3 regions of the Blautia caccae genome follow, and region 2 is predicted to be linked to each of the others. Evidence: a T-box and tRNA genes for the amino acid it is inferred to sense, from the RefSeq annotation. Region 2 holds a T-box; the other regions hold tRNA genes.
The links. A T-box is a leader RNA that pairs with one kind of tRNA and senses whether it is charged. The one in region 2 lies ahead of leuS (leucine--tRNA ligase), so its partner is inferred to be a tRNA-Leu.

Region 1: it encodes a tRNA-Leu, which carries the amino acid that the T-box ahead of leuS (leucine--tRNA ligase) is inferred to sense. The anticodon was not compared.
Region 3: it encodes a tRNA-Leu, which carries the amino acid that the T-box ahead of leuS (leucine--tRNA ligase) is inferred to sense. The anticodon was not compared.

What each region holds. Positions count from the first base shown of each region.
Region 1 covers NZ_JBBMFP010000016.1:54,877-58,000, forward strand. The annotation lists gene WMO65_RS17010 (AraC family transcriptional regulator) at 1-821, opposite strand, end outside; tRNA gene WMO65_RS17015 (tRNA-Leu) at 1,234-1,319, opposite strand; tRNA gene WMO65_RS17020 (tRNA-Tyr) at 1,355-1,436, opposite strand; cobalamin riboswitch at 1,633-1,812, shown strand; gene nikB (nickel ABC transporter permease) at 2,001-2,939, shown strand; gene nikC (nickel transporter permease) at 2,941-3,124, shown strand, end outside.
Region 2 covers NZ_JBBMFP010000002.1:124,053-127,176, reverse strand. The annotation lists gene leuS (leucine--tRNA ligase) at 1-1,228, opposite strand, end outside; T-box leader at 1,321-1,551, opposite strand; gene WMO65_RS02420 (hypothetical protein) at 1,642-3,124, opposite strand, start outside.
Region 3 covers NZ_JBBMFP010000030.1:27,058-30,181, reverse strand. The annotation lists gene WMO65_RS23395 (coenzyme F420-0:L-glutamate ligase) at 233-1,435, shown strand; gene WMO65_RS23390 (hypothetical protein) at 1,547-1,702, shown strand; tRNA gene WMO65_RS23385 (tRNA-Leu) at 1,772-1,852, opposite strand; tRNA gene WMO65_RS23380 (tRNA-Ser) at 1,894-1,955, opposite strand; gene WMO65_RS23375 (hypothetical protein) at 2,392-2,619, shown strand; gene WMO65_RS23370 (CHAP domain-containing protein) at 2,935-3,124, opposite strand, start outside.

The sequences.
Region 1 (3,124 bases), on a different contig from region 2:
AGCCATTCAGAAAAAAAACGCTTATGCAAGTTATTTACAACTTCGACAACATTATCCCATTTAAACTTTTCAGACGGAAATATTACCCATGTGCTGGCAGGTATATTCGCAACTGTATATCCGTCAACCTTGCTGTTTTTATTTCTGAATGCACACTGCATATATGCGAATGTCCCGGGTTCCGTTTGTTTATAATCACATACCCCATGTACCTTGCATAAGCCGGGGCTGACAAACAGAGGTAAATCACCGGCATCTGCCGCAAGTTTTTCATATGCACCGTTCACGTAATTTTGATTCCAAAGCTCATGAGGATTGTTTGGGTGTACAGCGTTATCATGCAGAATATCTGCATTAACACCTATTCCATCTGTATTAAAAATACCCTCGTAGCCAAAAACCTGAAATGCCTCTTTGTTTTCAATGCGATAATCCATTCTTTTCTCTCCTTTGACTGAAATTTGGAAAGAAATTCTTGGGTATGCTTTAAGTGTTACACCACCAGCGCGCGCTTCCGTCGGTGTAACCCCGTGGAGTGTTCGAAACGCGCGTGAAAATGAAACCGGCGAATCGTAACCATACTTTAAAGCGAGATCAATCACTTTGATATTGCCACCTTGCTGCAGTTCCATTGCTGCCATCGTCAGCCTCCTTCTGCGAATGTATTCCGTTAGCGAAATATCGGTAATAAATGAAAACATCCGAGAGAAGTTATAAATTGAACAACAGGCAATTCGTGCCAGCACTTCTTGATCAATCTCACCTGTCAGGTTATTCTCCACATACGCGAGTGCCAAATCCATACGGGTTAATAAATCCAAAAATCTCCCTCCCTTCAAACAAAGTATACTCAATATATAAATTGCTGTCGCAACATTTTAAGCCGAGTATTGTATAATTCTATATTTATATCATACCATAGAAAAAATATCTGGAACATATCTATTATTAATATTTAACGAACCACGCTTACCTGAGCCATGTTCTGCTGGTGCGGTATCCGGGAGACGGACACAGGCACAAAGGAAACGGGGCTAAAGCGTATCAGAATCCACGATCTACACTATAGTTGTGCCACACTGCTCTATGCAAATGGTGTGGATATGAAATTCATACAGTAATAGCTTTGATATAGTACGCAACTATAGGTAATTTCTCTGTAGTCACTGTTGCGGCAGTTATACAACACAAAAAAGACTCAAACAATTACTTGTTTAAGCCTTTCCTGATTACTGCCGCAGACCGGAATCGAACCGGTACGGGTATCACTACCCACGGGATTTTAAGTCCCGGGCGTCTGCCAGTTCCGCCACTGCGGCAAAAGATATCGGATAGGCGAACCTATCCGATAAAATGGACGGTGGTGGATTCGAACCACCGAAGCAATTTGCAGCAGATTTACAGTCTGTCCCCTTTGGCCACTCGGGAAACCGTCCATGTTTTATTTAGATATGTCAGTTCTCTCTGACAAGATATTATTATAACAGATTTTTTCCAGATTGCAAGGGCTTTTTCGGTATTTATTTGAAATGAAGCGGATAGATAATGGATGGGAAATTTTTATCTATAACAAATTGTGATGTATAAAAAGTTGCAATCCATAAATATTCAAGTATAATAAAGACTTAGAGATTGATCATACAGGATATAAGTTGCTATTGCAGCATGAAAAGAGAAACCGGTGCAAGTCCGGTACGGTCCCGCCACTGTGACAGGGAGCGCTCAGATGTTATGCCACTGGACAGAAGTCCGGGAAGGTATCCGGGTGCGCTGAACTGAAGTCAGGAGAACTGCTTATATCTTTAAGATGTTTCGCACGGCTGATGGGAACTCTTGAAATAAGGGCAGGATTCTGCATTTTTTAGGTAAATTTTGAGAGTTAGGGACAGTCTGTGTATCGGGCTGTCCTTTTTTGATGCGCAGAAGGAACGCGGCTGCATCCGGCAGCGATGCGGACCGCAGATATCTCAGAGCTGTTAATAGCAATGGAGGTGAAAAGGTTGAACAAGAAAAACACAGGCAGAAGGCTGGTCCAGATTGTGATCGTACTGATGGGGATCAGTTTTTTTACATTTGGACTCACCTATCTGTCGCCGGGGGATCCGGCGGAGATCATGTTAACAGAGTGCGGCAATGTGCCCACGCCGGAACTTCTGGAAAAGACAAGGGCTGAACTGGGACTCGACAAACCGTTTCTGGTGCAGTACGGAACCTGGCTGAAGGGAGTGATGACCGGAGATATGGGAACTTCTTATTCTATGAAGGTTCCCGTGGTGGACAAACTGGTATCCTGTTTCCGGCCCACACTGGAACTGGCGCTGGCTTCTCTGGTCATCATGGTGCTGATATCCGTTCCGCTGGGAATCTTATCAGCAGTCTGCCGGAATAAATGGGTGGACTATCTGGTGCGGGCGCTGACCTTCCTTGGAGTATCGGTTCCGAACTTCTGGATCGGACTGATCCTTCTGAGTATATTCGGTGTGACGCTGCGGTGGGTAACCGTTTCCGGGGGAAGCACGGATTTCAAATCCCTGATCCTTCCCGCCGTGACTTTGGCTATTGCCATGTCCGCAAAATACACAAGACAGGTGAGGATAGCTGTTCTGGAGGAACTGAACCAGGATTATGTGACGGGTGCCCGCATGCGGGGAATCAGGGAGCGAACAATTCTGTGGAAGCATGTGCTGCCAAATGCCATGCTGCCGCTGGTGACCCTGCTGGGTCTTTCCCTGGGAAGTCTTCTGGGAGGAACCGCAGTGGTGGAGATCATTTACAACTGGCCGGGCATGGGCAGTATGGCGGTAAAAGCCATTTCCTGCAGGGATTATCCCCTGGTACAGGGCTATGTGCTGTGGATCGCACTGCTCTACATGGGAATCAATCTGCTGGTTGACCTTTCCTATACCCGTCTGGATCCCAGATTAAAGGAGGAGCGGTGATTTGAAGGTATTAAGATTTTTGAAGAACAACAAACAGTTTACCGTCTTTCTTCTTCTGGCCCTGGCAATTGCGGCAATAGCTGTCTTTGCGCCCTGGATCGCTCCGCGGGACCCCTATGATGCTGTGATGAGTGATTCTCTAAAGGAGCCGGGGAGCACTTATGTCTGGGGAACCGACAAGCTGG
Region 2 (3,124 bases):
TCTTGCCAATGCCCATTTTTTCTATCATGACAGGCGCTTCTTTTTTAAGGACAGAAGACTCCATGCCGTTCCACTCGCCGGAATTGATCATGGTGCCGCTGGCCTCTGTGTAGGCCTCTGTCATATTTTCAATCTCTTTTCCGTCCTTGGCGATAACCTGGATGATCGGAATATTGAATTTTGTGGCAAACTCAAAGTCACGGTCATCATGGGCGGGTACACACATGATGGCACCTGTTCCGTAATCAGCCAGTACGTAGTCAGACAGCCAGATGGGAACCTTTGCGCCGTTTAACGGATTGACTGCATAAGTTCCTGTGAACACACCTGTCTTCTCCTTGTCCTGGAGACGGTCCACATTGGATTTCATGGAAGCATCGTAGATATATTTCTCCACAGCCTCTTTTGTCTCCGGTGTTGCCAGGGAAGCAGCCAGCTTGTGCTCCGGTGCCAGAACCATGAAGGTTGCGCCGTGAAGGGTATCCGGTCTTGTGGTGTAGACAGTGATCTTTTCGTCTCTTCCGTCCACCGGGAAATCCACCTCGGCTCCGTAGGATTTTCCGATCCAGTCAGACTGCATCTTTTTCACCTTTTCCGGCCAGTCCAGTTTATCCAGGTCGCTTAACAGACGGTCCGCATATTTTGTGATGCGGAGCATCCACTGGCGCAGGTTCTTCTTGGTCACAGTGGAACCACAGCGCTCGCAGCAGCCGTTCACAACCTCCTCATTGGCAAGGCCTGTCTTACAGGACGGACACCAGTTGATGGGGAACTCCTTCTCGTATGCCAGACCCTCTTTGAACATTTTCACAAAGATCCACTGCGTCCATTTGTAGAAGCCCGGATCTGTGGTGTTGACTTCTCTGTCCCAGTCATAGATGGCTGCAATATCGTTGATCTGTTTTTTAATGTTTGCCACATTCTGTGCTGTAGATTTTGCCGGGTGAACTCCCATCTTGATGGCATAGTTCTCAGCCGGAAGGCCGAAAGCGTCCCATCCCATGGGATGAATCAGATAATAGCCCTGCATCATCTTATAGCGGCTCCACACATCAGAGATCACATATCCTCTCCAATGTCCTACGTGAAGACCGTTTCCAGACGGATACGGGAACATGTCCAGACAGTAGTATTTTGGCTTCTGGCCGTCATCTACGTTCACTGGTTTTTCTTCCCAGTTTTTTCTCCATTTCTGTTCAATCGCCTTATGATTATAAGGTACTGCCATAATTTCATTCCTCCTGGTTTTCATTTTCATGCCCGCCCGGGCATCTTAAAGCTTTATGCCAAAGCATAGAAAAAGCCCTTTAGTCACTATACTTTAGAGACGAAAGGGCTTATTTTTCCGTGGTACCACTCTAATTCATCCGCAATACCGGATGCACTCATTTTGATTCTGTAACGGGAACTCCCGCCCGCACTTACCTGCATGACGACTTTCAGCACGGGAACTCCGAGGCCAGTTCAAAAGCTTCTCTATACTGCCTCACACCAGCCGGCAGCTCTCTGGAATAAAGGACACTCTCTACTACTCCTCATCAAAGTCTCTCTCATATTGGCTATTTGTCATAGACTATCTGTTATTCTACCGATATCGCCAGATTTTGTCAAGACTCTATGCTGTTTCTTCCCAAAAAAATCCTATTCTTCCAGTGAGAGCACCGTACAGGCCGGCTCCCCTTCCGTGTATTCAATGGTAAGGGTATCTCCCACGTCATATTTTATGATTTCAGGATATTCTGTAACCGGAAAATCAAACACCAAATCCTTGTTCTCCAGCACCACATAGAAGTGGGAATTTCCATCCATGACGGCCTGGGCCACCCGCTTGATCTTACCGGATACGGTCTGGGAAGTGAGCGTCTCGGTGCCGGAGGAAATCCCGTTGGCAGCCAGCAGCTTCACATAGGCTTTCTCACATTCTGCCACGGTATCTCCGATGGCTACATTCTGGTATTTCTGGATATTGACCATTGCGTACTTCTTAACCAGACCTCCGCCGTCTTTCAGAGCCATAAAATATGTGGGCTCCCCGGAAATATTCAGAAGCAGCGGGAAGGCTGCCGTATATTTTAAGTTCTGTACCTGACCTTCCGCGGACTCCATAGCGGAATACTCCTCCGCGCCGGCACAGGAATAATACCTGGTCTCCATGGTACGCTGGTTCATCAGCACAAATCCCACATTGGAGCGGTCGCCGCTGACAGAGGTAATGCCTGTGTATACCCACACGTCGTCCTCCAGCGCCAGATAATTATAGCCGTCTGTTGTTTTGAGACAGCCTTTCTGTCCCAGAACGCTGTTGAAAAATCCGTTTTTCAGCATTCCGTGATAGTTATAGAGCTGGATCAGAAGATCTGCCGGATAGGCACGGTCCACCCACTGGGGACAGTCTTTTATGTTATATTCTGTTGTCTCTCCGGTGATGGCATTACAGAGGACCACCTTGCCGATGGTCTGTCCGCCGAAAAGGCCAATGTTGAATTTCTTTACCGGACAGATCCAATAAGGAACTCCCTCATCGTTGATCTCAAAGCTGAGCTGGTCAAACATATATGTGGGATAATTGAACCGCAGATGCCTGTAAATATTTCTGTTGAAATATTCGGACTCGGAATATTTGATACCCTCATCCAGTTTCACAAGCTCTGTATTCTGGGTTGCCATATCGATTCGGATATAGGCCGGAATGCCCTCTTTCTGGTTCGTCAGCCATTTGATGGGGCTGGCGTAGACAAGAGGGGTCACCCGGTAAGGCTGTCCCTGGTAATTGATCTGTGAGTAGATATCACTGACCTCAAACTGGGAGACCATATCCACCATGCTTCCCATCTTTCTGTTTCCCAGAAGTCCTGCGGAATCTTTATCGAGAAGAGGAATCTGGTTGTAGCTGATTTCCTCAATATCTTCTGTAAAATCTCTTTCTTCGGGGATAACAATCTTCTGATACTTGTTGGCATTGATAATGGGGGATGACAGCAGGCTTCCGATGGCGTACACAACAATGATCGCTCCGATCACCAGCAGTCCGCCCTTCATCACCTTGTTCTTTTTTACGTCCCCCACACTGTGGAAGCGTTTCCTGATTCCGTATACTGCCAGTATCACCACTACAATGGCGACC
Region 3 (3,124 bases), on a different contig from region 2:
TTCCCTGGTTTGGATTCCATTGCATCCGGATTCCTGAGCCCCTGATATCGATACTCGATATTTCTTATTTTTATTATAATATCGTATAACGATATTGTCAATTCAAAACGATTCCGGCCAGATACAATTTTTTTGTCGCTTTATGTCAGGAATTACTTGCTTATTTCGGCAACAAACCGTAGAATAGTAATGGTGGCAATGTCCACAAATTTAAAAATGGGGGAATATCATAATGTCTAAAATGGTAGGTACCATATCCCGCGGCGTCCGCGCTCCAATCATCCGTGAAGGTGACAACCTGTCCGAAATCGTAGTGGACTGCGTGCTGGAAGCCGCAAAGAGCGAACCTTTTGAGATTCGCGATAAAGATGTAATCGCTGTCACAGAGGCGGTGGTTGCCAGAGCCCAGGGCAACTATGCCAGTGTGGAACAGATTGCCAAAGATGTACATGAAAAATTCGGCGATGACACCGTTGGTGTCCTCTTCCCGATTCTCAGCCGGAACCGCTTTTCCATCTGTCTGAAGGGAATCGCAAAAGGCTGCAGAAAGATCGTCCTCATGCTGAGTTATCCTTCTGATGAAGTAGGCAATCATCTTGTGGATCTGGATGTTATGGACGAAAAAGGCGTTAATCCATGGACAGACGTACTGTCAGAAGAAAAATACAGAGAATTGTTCGGATACGAAAAACACGTATTTACCGGTGTTGACTATGTGGACTATTATAAAAATGTGATCCGTGAGTGCGGTGCAGAAGTGGAGATGATTTTCGCCAACAATCCCAAAGCGATCCTGGACTACACAAAAAGCATACTCACCTGCGATATTCACAGCAGAGAGCGCACCAAGCGCATCCTGAATGCCAACGGAGCGGAAAAAGTATACGCTCTGGATGATATCATGACACAGAGCATTGACGGAAGCGGATACAATGATACATACGGACTTCTCGGCTCCAACAAAGCCACTGAAGACACGGTAAAGCTTTTCCCGATCCACTGCCAGGAAATGGTTGATTCCATACACAGCTCCATTCTGGAAAAAACAGGAAAACATGTGGAAGTCATGATCTACGGCGACGGCGCATTCAAAGATCCGGTGGGCAAAATCTGGGAGCTGGCTGACCCGGTAGTCTCTCCGGCCTACACAGACGGCCTGAACGGAACACCCAATGAGGTGAAGCTGAAATACCTGGCGGACAATGATTTTGCCGACTTATCAGGAGACGAGTTAAAGGCTGCCATCAAGAATTACATCCAGGAAAAAGACGAGAAGGCAGAAAACCTGAAAGGCACCATGGTAACCCAGGGTACTACACCAAGACGCCTGACAGATTTGCTGGGCTCCCTGGCTGATCTGACCTCCGGTTCGGGAGATAAAGGTACGCCTATTATCTATATCCAGGGGTATTTTGACAATTATACAAAAGAATAGCGGGAATGAAACACCAGGATTATAGTCTTCTATCAGACAGAATCCTGGTGTTTTTCCAATATCCCGCATATTTTATTCTAAGCATACACATCCTATTGCTGAGGTGATTTTATGGCATCCTATATATCCCCGGCAATCCGGGACAAATTTGAAACTCTGTCCATTGATCTGAAAAACTGTATTCTGGAACGAAATGTCCAATTAGAATCACTGCCTGATTTGATCAAAGTTCTGGAAGATATTGTGGCAGAGTCAGAAGGCAGATAAAAGGCCTGAACACAAAAAGGATTCTCCTCTCAGTAAAAATGAGAAGGGAATCCTTTTTTATTTTATTCCTGCGGATAACAGGACTTGAACCTGCACGTCGTAGACACCAGAACCTAAATCTGGCGCGTCTGCCAATTCCGCCATATCCGCATATCAGAAAAAAAATAGGAACAAGCACTTGCTTGTTCCAGTGAAGCATCGGGGATTCGAACCCCGGACAACTTGATTAAAAGTCATGTTACCTAACTGCCACGGAACCGCATAAATGCTGGGTTTGCAAGAATCTCGTGATACGAAATTGATACATTAGGTATTTTATAGTATTTTGCGATATCTGTCAATGGTGATTTTATACAGTTGACAAACAGAATATATGTTCGTATAATTAAGTATATAACAAACAAATGTTCTGTTTTTTTTGAAAGAAGGTTGCATGAATGAAAGAGAATATTATTTTTGAGAATCACGATGCCTACCTATTATATAGGGCGGCATTGGACCGGAACCCAAATCTGCCAGCACACGGGAACGTATCTGTGCAATATGCTTTATACCTGTATTATCGGACTTATCCAGAGGAACGCCCCAAGGGATACCGGTACAGGCAGCACGCCTCCGCATAACTCCCATTATTTACCAGTAGCATTATTATCACCTCCGATATTAAACTTAATTCGGAGGTGATGAAAATGTCAAACAGAAAGAAAACATATGACCCAGATTTTGAGGCTAACCCAGAATTTGAACAGGACCCAGGATTTCTTGAATGGATATGCCAGCGTGTCAGGGATGAAGCTGCAGGAAATGCAAAAGAAATGGACAATGAACCGAATCTGGGCAAATTTGAGCCTACAGATGAATTATTTGAACGTATAGTAAAAGAAGCACACGAACGTGGGCTACTAAAAGAGGATTAATGTCGAAAACTGCCCACGATTATCTATTGCTCTAATCCCAATTATGTTGTATCATTTATTTGCAACCAGAGGTATGAATATTCTTTTTCGTCGCAGAACGGCCGGCACTGTAATGGTGTCGGCCGTTTTGCACTTGACATCAGAGATTCCACGCGTTATCATAAAAGTAAGCAAAAATCCTTCGTTTCCTTCTTTTATGAAAAGAGGCTGTACTTTATGTATAGTCTCTTTTTCTTTATTTATGGCACTAAAAAGGCCCCGGCGGGAGACTCGGGGCCTTACAGCGTTTTACAGTGGCACTCTGTGTGTTGATAGTTACAGTAGTGCTCCTGTTTTATCAGTATAGCACATCTTACCAGACTTGTCCACGTAGTAGACCTTGCCGCCTGTCCTTACCAGCTCATCCGCCGCCATCGCTCCAGATGATTTCATGTAGTACCAATTCTTTTTCCATTCGATCCAACCCGTCATCATCCAGCCGTTTGCGTCAAAATAGTACCAGGCA